3 regions of the Enterobacter sp. RHBSTW-00175 genome follow, and region 1 is predicted to be linked to each of the others. Evidence: predicted binding sites of a transcription regulator. Region 1 holds the regulator's gene; each other region holds the start of a gene.
The links. The regulator PhoB, encoded in region 1, activates phosphate uptake and scavenging genes when phosphate is short. The targets are predictions, from matches to a motif close to CTGTCATAAAACTGNCNNAT.

Region 1 (3,286 bases):
GTCGCCTTTGAGCACCGCGAGCGGTTGGGTGACCGGGACGTCCAGCGTATCGACGGCGCTGAGCTTGCCAGCGGTAAACGTCACCAGATGCACGGATTTGGCTTTGCCCGTCTCGTCAAAACTCAGGGAAATCGGGGAGCCGCAATAGCGAATATGTTCGCTACCGCCAATCATCTGCGCGCGGTGAATATGCCCCAGCGCGATGTAATCCGCAGGCGGGAAGTTTTGCGCCGGGAAAGCATCAAGCGTGCCGATATAAATGTCACGTACTGCGTCACTTTTGCTCGCCCCAACGGTAGTCAAATGTCCGGTGGCAATCACGGGGATCTCCTGTTCACCGCGAAGGGCGCAGGCTGCTTCATACTGCTGGTGGTAGTAGTCGGTTATGCTCTGCAACAGGTGCTGCTGCTTTTCACCGCCGGAAAGCCCGGCCTGACTCTGAACGATATCTCTCGGACGTAAAAAAGGCACCGGACACAGTACCGCACCCGGCGTCCCGTCGCGTTTTTTCAGGATCTGCGGGGCGTGCCCGGCGCTGGCGACGACCGTCGTGTTGAGGAACGCGAGAATATCGCGGGATTCATTCAGCGTTGCCACGGAGTCGTGGTTACCCGCAACAATCACCAGATGACAGCCGGTTTGCTGTAAGTTAACGACAAAACGGTTATACAGTTCGCGCGCATAGCTTGGCGGTTGCCCGGTATCAAAAATATCACCGGCAACGATGATGGCATCAACCTGGTGCGACTGAGCAGTTTCCAGCAGCCAGTTCAGGAAGGCTTCATGTTCTGCGGCGCGGCTTTTGCTGTAAAAATTTTGACCCAGATGCCAGTCCGAGGTGTGAAGTATGCGCATAACGGTTCCGTGGCAAAAAAATGAGGATAGGATTATAAACCTTCAGAGAACGGAAAATAACCGCTGTAATAAAACAACAGTTTGCCATTTATAGTGGTAATGTTTTTCATAAATCTGTCATAAATCTGACGCATAATGACGCCGCATTACAAACTTGTAACTTAAATAAGATAAGACAGGGCAAAGTATGGCGAGACGTATTCTGGTCGTAGAAGATGAAGCTCCGATCCGTGAAATGGTGTGCTTCGTGCTCGAACAAAATGGCTTTCAGCCGGTAGAAGCTGAAGATTATGACAGCGCGGTGAATCAACTTAACGAACCCTGGCCTGATTTGATTTTGCTTGACTGGATGCTGCCTGGCGGCTCGGGATTGCAGTTCATCAAACACATTAAACGTGAAGCGATGACCCGCGATATTCCGGTTGTCATGCTCACGGCGCGCGGTGAAGAAGAAGATCGTGTGCGCGGTCTGGAAACAGGCGCTGACGATTACATCACTAAACCATTCTCTCCTAAAGAACTGGTCGCCCGTATTAAAGCGGTGATGCGCCGTATTTCGCCGATGGCGGTGGAAGAGGTGATTGAGATGCAGGGCTTAAGTCTTGATCCAACGTCACACCGGGTGATGACCGGCGAAAACCCACTCGATATGGGGCCAACCGAATTCAAGTTGTTGCATTTCTTTATGACTCACCCTGAGCGTGTCTATAGCCGTGAGCAGTTGCTGAATAACGTCTGGGGGACTAACGTCTATGTCGAAGACCGGACGGTTGATGTCCATATTCGCCGCTTGCGTAAAGCGCTGGAGCTGAGCGGCCACGATCGTATGGTGCAGACGGTCCGCGGCACGGGTTATCGTTTCTCGACCCGTTTCTGAACAATGACAGGAGTGTGACGCGTGCTGGAACGTCTGTCATGGAAAAGGCTCGTTTTTGAACTCATTCTTTGTTGTATCCCGGCCCTCATTCTGGGGGCATTCGTTGGACATTTGCCGTGGTTTTTACTGGCTTCGGTCACCGGGCTGCTAATCTGGCATTTCTGGAACTTACTGCGCCTTTCCTGGTGGCTGTGGGTTGACCGCAGTATGACGCCTCCGCCGGGAAGCGGGAGCTGGGAGCCGCTGCTCTACGGCCTGCATCAGATGCAGATGCGTAATAAAAAGCGCCGTCGTGAGCTGGGTAGCCTGATCAAACGTTTTCGCAGTGGCGCGGAGTCGCTGCCGGATGCGGTCATTCTGACCACCGAAGAAGGGACTATCTTCTGGTGTAATGGCCTGGCGCAACAGCTGCTTGGGCTGCGCTGGCCGGATGATAATGGCCAGAATATCCTTAACCTTCTGCGTTACCCTGAATTTACGCAGTATCTGAAAAAACGTGACTTCACCCGCCCGCATAATCTGAAACTGAACAATGGTCGTCACCTTGAGATCCGCGTGATGCCCTACAGCGACCAGCAGTGGTTAATGGTGGCGCGCGACGTAACGCAGATGCACCAGCTGGAAGGGGCGCGACGTAATTTCTTTGCCAACGTCAGCCACGAATTGCGCACGCCGTTAACGGTGCTGCAGGGCTATCTGGAGATGATGCAGGAGCAAACGCTGGAAGGGGCGCCACGCGAAAAAGCGCTGCATACCATGCGTGAGCAAACGCACCGGATGGAAGGGCTGGTGAAACAGCTTCTGACGTTATCGAAAATAGAGGCCGCCCCGACGCTTGCGTTGAATGACACTATCGACGTGCCGATGATGCTGCGCGTTGTAGAGCGCGAAGCGCAGACCTTGAGCCATAAAAAACATCAACTGACCTTTGAGGTTGATAATGGCCTGAAAGTACTGGGCAGCGAGGATGAGCTGCGTAGCGCCATTTCTAACCTGGTCTATAACGCGGTAAATCACACGCCGGAAGGGACGCATATTGTGGTGCGCTGGCAACATACCCCGACAGGTGCGGAGTTTAGCGTTGAGGACAACGGGCCAGGTATTTCGCCGGAACACCTGCCTCGCCTGACCGAACGCTTCTATCGTGTTGATAAAGCGCGCTCGCGCCAGACCGGAGGAAGCGGTCTGGGGTTGGCGATTGTGAAACATGCGGTCAATCATCATGAAAGTCGTCTCGATATTCAGAGCACGCTGGGGAAAGGAACTCGTTTCAGTTTCGTTATCCCGGAACGATTAATTGCCAAAAAAATCGCCTGACAACAGGCGTGTCATTTTTCCTTTCCACGGGCCAGCCATTGCTGGCCCGTTTGCTTTGCGGCCAAGTAAAACCTGAGTGAATTTTATACGCCAGATGCTTTTTTGTTCGCATGATTAGCCATGGGTTTTTCTTATAAATAGCGTATTGTGCTGGCCTGATTTTTCATACTGGCATATTGTTCTGGTTTCACGATCCCATCTTGCCTTTAAACGTTATAAGCGTTTAAATTGCCCCCC
Region 2 (3,286 bases), 2.1 Mb from region 1:
TCACTCCACACTCCGTCTTATGACCTGATGTAACCAGGTTAGCATGGCTATCTTAAACAGGGGCTAACTGTACTGTCATCAAGTACTTTTCGGAATAGTGCACTTGTTTCATTGCGTAAACCCGTTACGCTTAAAGGCATGACAACTAACAAAAAGAGGCAATGATGCATTTTATCATTCGCACTATTATTGCACTGGCCATTATCTGGATTGGCCTGTTGTTAACCGGATACGGTGTACTTGTGGGAAGTACCGAAAATGCGGCGGGCTTAGGTATTCAGTGTAAGTATGTGACGGCCCGTGGAGTCAGTACTGCACAATACCTGCATTCAGACAGCGGCTTCATTGGGTTAACGAACTGTCCGGTGCTGCGCAAGATGACGGTTGTTATCGATAACGGTTAACACCATAACGGGAATTAATAAAAAAACGCCGCGATTACGCGGCGTTTTTATCTTAGCCTGGATTAAAACGGATACTCGTTATAACCCATCTGCTCGGAGATTTTACGCGCAGCGGTATGCAGCATCGCTACATACTCGTGCAGACGTTCCTCAGAGAAACGCAGTGTCGGGAATGAAATACTCAGGCCGGCAATCACCACCCCGAAGCGATCAAACACCGGCACACCGATGCAACGCAAACCTTCTTCCTGCTCTTCGTTATCTTCGCCGTAACCCTGCTCGCGAACCTTATCGAGAACCGTTAACAGCTCATCAGTGCTGGTGATGGTTCGCTCGGTGCTGCGTTTATATTCCACGCCATCGAGGATCTGGGTCACTTCTTCACGATCGCGCCAGGCCAGCAGCACTTTACCGATTGCAGTACTGTACAGCGGGTTACGACGGCCAATGCGCGAATACATGCGCAGGTTGTACATGGAGTCAATTTTGTGGATGTAAACAATGCTGTCTTCATCCAGCGCCCCCAGGTGAACCGTCTCTTTGGTTAAACGAGATAATTCACGCATCTGGATATCGGCGCTGCGAATCAGATCGACGTTCTGGAGCGCGCGGGCGCCCAGTTCGAACAGTTTCAGCGTCAGAGAATATTTTTCAGATTCGCCTTCCTGCGCGACATACCCTAAAGACTTCATGGTTTGCAAAAAGCGATAAACGGTGCTTTTCGACATCATCACACGCTGCGACAACTCTGTAATACCAATTTCACGCTCTTCTCCGAGCGCCTGTAAGATGCCAAACACCTTCAGCACGGAAGAAACAGAATCTGGCTGCTTATCCAAATCTGCGATTGCCATTTATCACCTCATGGAGAGTGTTTTATAAAAATCAGAACCGGTTTTTATTATAAATTCCTGTCATGATACCTGCAATCAATCCCTGTTTACTTCGTTACAAATCTGCGACATAAAACGGAATTAACAATGCTAAAATAGTTACTCTGAGAATAATTTCACGTTGAGCTTTTTATTCCCCATGGAAAAAATTCCTTCTGATGGACTGCCTTTACCCCAGCGGTACGGCGCCATTGCCACCATTATTATCGGTATTTCGATGGCTGTCCTTGACGGTGCAATTGCTAACGTTGCCCTGCCAACCATCGCCAGCGACCTTCATGCCTCACCCGCCAGTTCCATCTGGATTGTGAATGCGTACCAGATAGCAATCGTGGTTTCTCTTCTTTCGCTCTCTTTCCTCGGTGATATGTTTGGCTATCGCCGGGTCTATCAGTGCGGTCTGGTGGTCTTTACGCTCACCTCACTTTTCTGTGCCCTGTCGGATTCCCTGCATACACTTACTCTCGCCCGTATCGCCCAGGGATTTGGCGGCGCGGCATTGATGAGCGTGAATACGGCCCTGATACGCCTTATCTACCCGCAGCGCCATCTGGGACGCGGCATGGGGATAAACTCCTTTATTGTCGCGGTGTCCTCGGCGGCCGGGCCAACCATTGCCGCTGCAATCCTCTCCGTTGCATCGTGGCAGTGGCTTTTTGCCATCAACGTGCCTCTTGGCATCATTGCTATCGTCTTTGCCCTGCGCTACCTCCCGGCAAATGGCCCGAAAAACACCATGCCGCGATTCGATTTACCCAGTGCGGTGATGAATGCGCTGACCTTCGGTCTGCTGATCACCGCCCTGAGTGGATTTGCTCAAGGTCAGTCCATCACCTTAATCGCCGCAGAAATTGCCGCGATGCTGGTCATCGGCTTCTTCTTTGTTCGCCGCCAGTTGTCCTTGCCTGTGCCCCTGCTGCCGGTTGATTTGTTACGCATTCCACTGTTTTCACTCTCTATTGGTACGTCAATCTGTTCATTCTGCGCGCAGATGCTGGCGCTGGTATCTCTGCCCTTCTTCTTACAGAGCGTGATTGGCCGTACTGAGGTTGAAACGGGGCTGTTGTTAACCCCGTGGCCGCTGGCCACGATGGTGATGGCACCGTTGGCAGGTTATTTGATTGAGCGGGTTCATGCCGGGCTGTTGGGTGCACTCGGTCTGGTGGTGATGGCAACAGGGCTATTCGCTCTGGCATTGCTCCCCTCCTCGCCCTCTGACCTGGATATTATCTGGCGAATGATCCTCTGCGGCGCCGGGTTTGGTCTGTTCCAGTCACCGAACAACCACACCATTATCACTTCCGCCCCGCGCCATCGCAGCGGTGGTGCCAGCGGAATGCTGGGTACGGCACGGTTACTTGGGCAAAGTACCGGGGCCGCGCTGGTCGCTCTGATGTTTAACCTCGCCGGTCAGAATGGCACACACGTGGCGCTGTTTACCGCCGGGACACTCGCTACCATTGCCGCAATTATCAGCGGGCTTCGCGTCACTCAGCCCGGCGTTCAGGCATAAAAAAAGCCGGGCGGAGTGGCTCCTGCCCGGCTCTTCATCACAAACTGCGTTACTTCAGGTATTCCCCACTACGCAGCGCTTCGATACGTTTATCCAGCGGTGGGTGAGACATAAACAGCTCACTCAGCGATTTAGATTTACCGTTGATGCAGAATGCCATCATGCTGGTTGCTTCCTGCGGCTCGTAGCTGGTTTTCAGACGCTGCAATGCGGCAATCATCTTTTCACGCCCTACCAGTTTCGCAGAGCCCGCATCCGCATGGAATTCACGGTGACGAGAGAACCACATGGTAATGATGCTTGCGAGAATACCAAACACCAGTTCCAGTACTATCGACACAGCGAGATAGATCAGCGGGTTACCGTTGCTCTCTTCACCCTCGTCACGGTTTCCGCTCATAAAACCAGCGGCAATCTGCGCCAGGATACGCGAAATAAAGATAACAAAGGTGTTCACCACACCCTGAATCAGGGTC
Region 3 (3,286 bases), 2.6 Mb from region 1:
CAAACTCTATCTCCTCTTCGAAGGTATGAATGCGGAAATCAGATTTGCCCATCGGGAAACGTCCCGGATAGACCTGCACTTTCTTGCCGTTTTCAATCTCAAAGCCTTCGGTAAATTTCAGCGAGCGAATCTCCGCCAGCGTGAAGTCGATGGCGTAATAGCGCCCGTCTTTACGGGCGCGATCCGGGAAACGTTCGGCCACATCTGTCACACGGTCAAGATAGTGGTCATGCAGGACAACCAGTTGGTCGTCCTTCGTCATCACCAGATCCTGCTCCAGGTAATCCGCGCCCTGCGCATAGGCCATCGCTTTCGCCGGCAGCGTGTGTTCCGGCAGGTAACCGCTCGCGCCACGGTGGGCAATAACAATCTTATCGGCTGCCAGTGCGGAGCCTGTTATCAGACCGGCCAGCAACAGGCCGGTCGCAAGTTGCGTCAATTTCATCGTAATATTCCTTATCGACGACGCGCCAGCACTTCAGCGTGGTGACGTTTTTCACCAATCATCACAACAATCAGCAGCAGTACAGCCAGCACGCTACCGCCAATCATCACCATAAAGCCGCCATCCCAGCCGAAGAAGTCAACGGTATAGCCCACAATGGCGCTCGCCGCGACCGAGCCGCCCAGATAACCAAACAGCCCGGTAAAGCCTGCTGCCGTCCCTGCCGCTTTTTTCGGTGCCAGCTCCAGCGCGTGAAGGCCAATCAGCATCACCGGGCCATAAATCAGGAAGCCAATTACGATCATACAGGCCATATCCACACCCGGGTTGCCCGGCGGGTTGAGCCAGTAAACCACGGTAGCGATGGTCACCAGGGTCATAAAGAACACGCCCGTGGCACCACGGTTGCCTCTGAACACTTTGTCCGACATCCACCCACACAGCAGCGTGCCTGGGATCCCGGCATATTCATACAGGAAGTAAGCCCAGGAAGATTTATCCAGCGCGAAGTGCTTAACCTCTTTCAGGTAAGTTGGCGACCAGTCGAGGATGCCGTAACGCAGCAGGTAGACAAACACGTTCGCCACTGCGATGTACCACAGCAGTTTATTGGGCAGCACATACTTCATGAAGATCTGTTTCGCCGTCAGCTCTTCTTCGTGTTGCTCGCTGTAATCATCCGGGTAGTCATTTTTATACTCTTCAATCGCTGGCAGACCGCAGGACTGCGGCGTATCGCGCATCAGCGCGAAGGCAAAAATGGCTACCACAATTGCGCCAAAGGCAGGCATGTAGAGCGCGGCTTTCCAGTCGTTGAACCAGGCCATCCCCAGCAGGAACAGCAGCGGCGGAATACCGCCACCCACGTTATGCGCACAGTTCCACACCGACACGATGCCGCCACGTTCTTTCTGCGACCACCAGTGCACCATGGTACGTCCGCACGGCGGCCACCCCATCCCCTGGAACCAGCCGCACAGGAACAGCAGCACAAACATAACGGCAATGCTCGACGTCGCCCATGGCACAAAGCCCATAAACAACATCACTGCGGCCGCCAGAATCAGACCGGCAGGCAAGAAAACGCGCGGATTCGAACGATCCGACACCGACCCCATAATGAATTTAGAAAAACCGTAGGCAATTGAAATCCCGGACAGCGCGAACCCCAGGTCACCGCGCGAGAAGCCCTGCTCTACCAGATACGGCATGGCGAGCGCAAAGTTCTTACGTACCAGATAGTAAGCCGCGTACCCGAAGAAAATCCCGAGGAAGATTTGCCAACGCAGGCGACGGTAAAGCGGATCGATTTCTGCCTCTGGCAGACGCGCCCGATGCGGGGCAGGTTTGAAGATACTGAGCATGATAGCCTCCGTGGCCGTATTTGAATTTTCAGAGGGTTATCTACCCCCTAACTCCAGAGAGGCGGCGATGTTAAAAAATCACAGTGATTGTTACTGTGAAACAACGCACAGATTGTTACATAAATATGACAGGATGCGCAAAAAGGCGCATGAAATCACGTTTCACTTTCGATTCTTGCTCGATTATGTTCGAAATCAAACAAACCACAGAATTGATGTGGCTAAATGGTAAAAAAACGAACATGAGGGAAGACAATGACAATTCACGATCCCCGCTATAGCGATGTGATTATCATTGGCGGTGGGGCAACAGGTGCAGGTATCGCACGCGACTGCGCCCTGCGAGGGTTAAATGTGACGCTACTCGAGCGTCACGATATCGCAACGGGCGCAACCGGGCGTAATCATGGTTTGCTGCACAGCGGCGCGCGGTATGCCGTCACAGACGGTGAATCTGCGCGCGAGTGTATTGCCGAAAACCAGATCCTCAAACGCATCGCCCGCCACTGTATTGAACCGACCGATGGCCTGTTCATCACCCTTCCCGAAGATGATCTCGCGTTCCAGCACACCTTTCTTACGGCCTGTACTGCCGCGGGTATTCGCGCCGAAGCGATAGATCCCGCCATGGCGCGTCGCCTTGAGCCTTCTGTAAACCCGGCGCTGATGGGTGCTGTTAAAGTCCCCGACGGCACCGTGGATCCGTTTCGTCTCACGGCCGCCAATATGCTGGATGCCCGTGAGCATGGCGCCCGCATCCTGACCGGACATGAAGTCACTGGCCTTATCCGCAAGGGAGATAGCGTGTGCGGCGTGCGGGTGTTTGACCCGCAATATAATGAATACAGCGAACTGTATGCTCCCGTGGTGGTCAATGCGGCGGGGATCTGGGGGCAGCGCATTGCAGAATATGCCGACTTATCCATCCGCATGTTCCCGGCCAAAGGCTCGCTGCTGATCCTCGATCACCGCATCAATAACCATGTCATTAACCGCTGCCGTAAACCGTCTGACGCCGATATTCTGGTGCCGGGTGACACAATCTCGTTGATTGGCACCACCTCAACCCACGTTGACTACAGCGAGATTGATTACAACCGGGTGACCGCCGAAGAGGTCGATATTCTGCTGCGCGAAGGAGAAAAACTGGCCCCGGTAATGGCCCGCACTCGTATTCTTCGTGCTTATGCTGGTGTACGCCCACTGGTTGCCAGTGATAACGACCCCAGCGGTCGTAACGTCAGCCGTGGCATTGTGCTGCTCGATCACGCACAGCGCGACGGCATGGAAGGCTTTATTACCATCACCGGCGGTAAACTGATGACCTACCGTCTGATGGCGCAGTGGGCCACAGACGCCGTGTGTCGCAAACTGGGCAATACTGAGCTCTGCGTTACCGCAGAGAGGCCCCTCCCTGGATCACAGCAATCCACCGAAAAAACGCTGCAAAAAATCATCTCATTGCCCGCGCCACTGC

Region 2: kdgR (DNA-binding transcriptional regulator KdgR) is a predicted target of PhoB. The motif match lies at 1,350-1,369, and genes of this name have one in related genera.
Region 3: glpT (glycerol-3-phosphate transporter) is a predicted target of PhoB. The motif match lies at 1,922-1,941, and genes of this name have one in related genera.

The regions. Positions count from the first base shown of each region.
Region 1 covers NZ_CP055930.1:3,220,118-3,223,403, forward strand. The annotation lists gene sbcD (exonuclease subunit SbcD) at 1-855, opposite strand, end outside; gene phoB (phosphate response regulator transcription factor PhoB) at 1,043-1,732, shown strand; gene phoR (phosphate regulon sensor histidine kinase PhoR) at 1,754-3,049, shown strand.
Region 2 covers NZ_CP055930.1:5,281,111-5,284,396, forward strand. The annotation lists gene mgrB (PhoP/PhoQ regulator MgrB) at 1-4, opposite strand, end outside; gene HV107_RS25535 (YobH family protein) at 165-404, shown strand; gene kdgR (DNA-binding transcriptional regulator KdgR) at 467-1,258, opposite strand; gene HV107_RS25545 (MFS transporter) at 1,437-2,810, shown strand; gene htpX (protease HtpX) at 2,860-3,286, opposite strand, start outside.
Region 3 covers NZ_CP055930.1:395,061-398,346, forward strand. The annotation lists gene glpQ (glycerophosphodiester phosphodiesterase) at 1-445, opposite strand, end outside; gene glpT (glycerol-3-phosphate transporter) at 457-1,809, opposite strand; gene glpA (anaerobic glycerol-3-phosphate dehydrogenase subunit A) at 2,065-3,286, shown strand, end outside.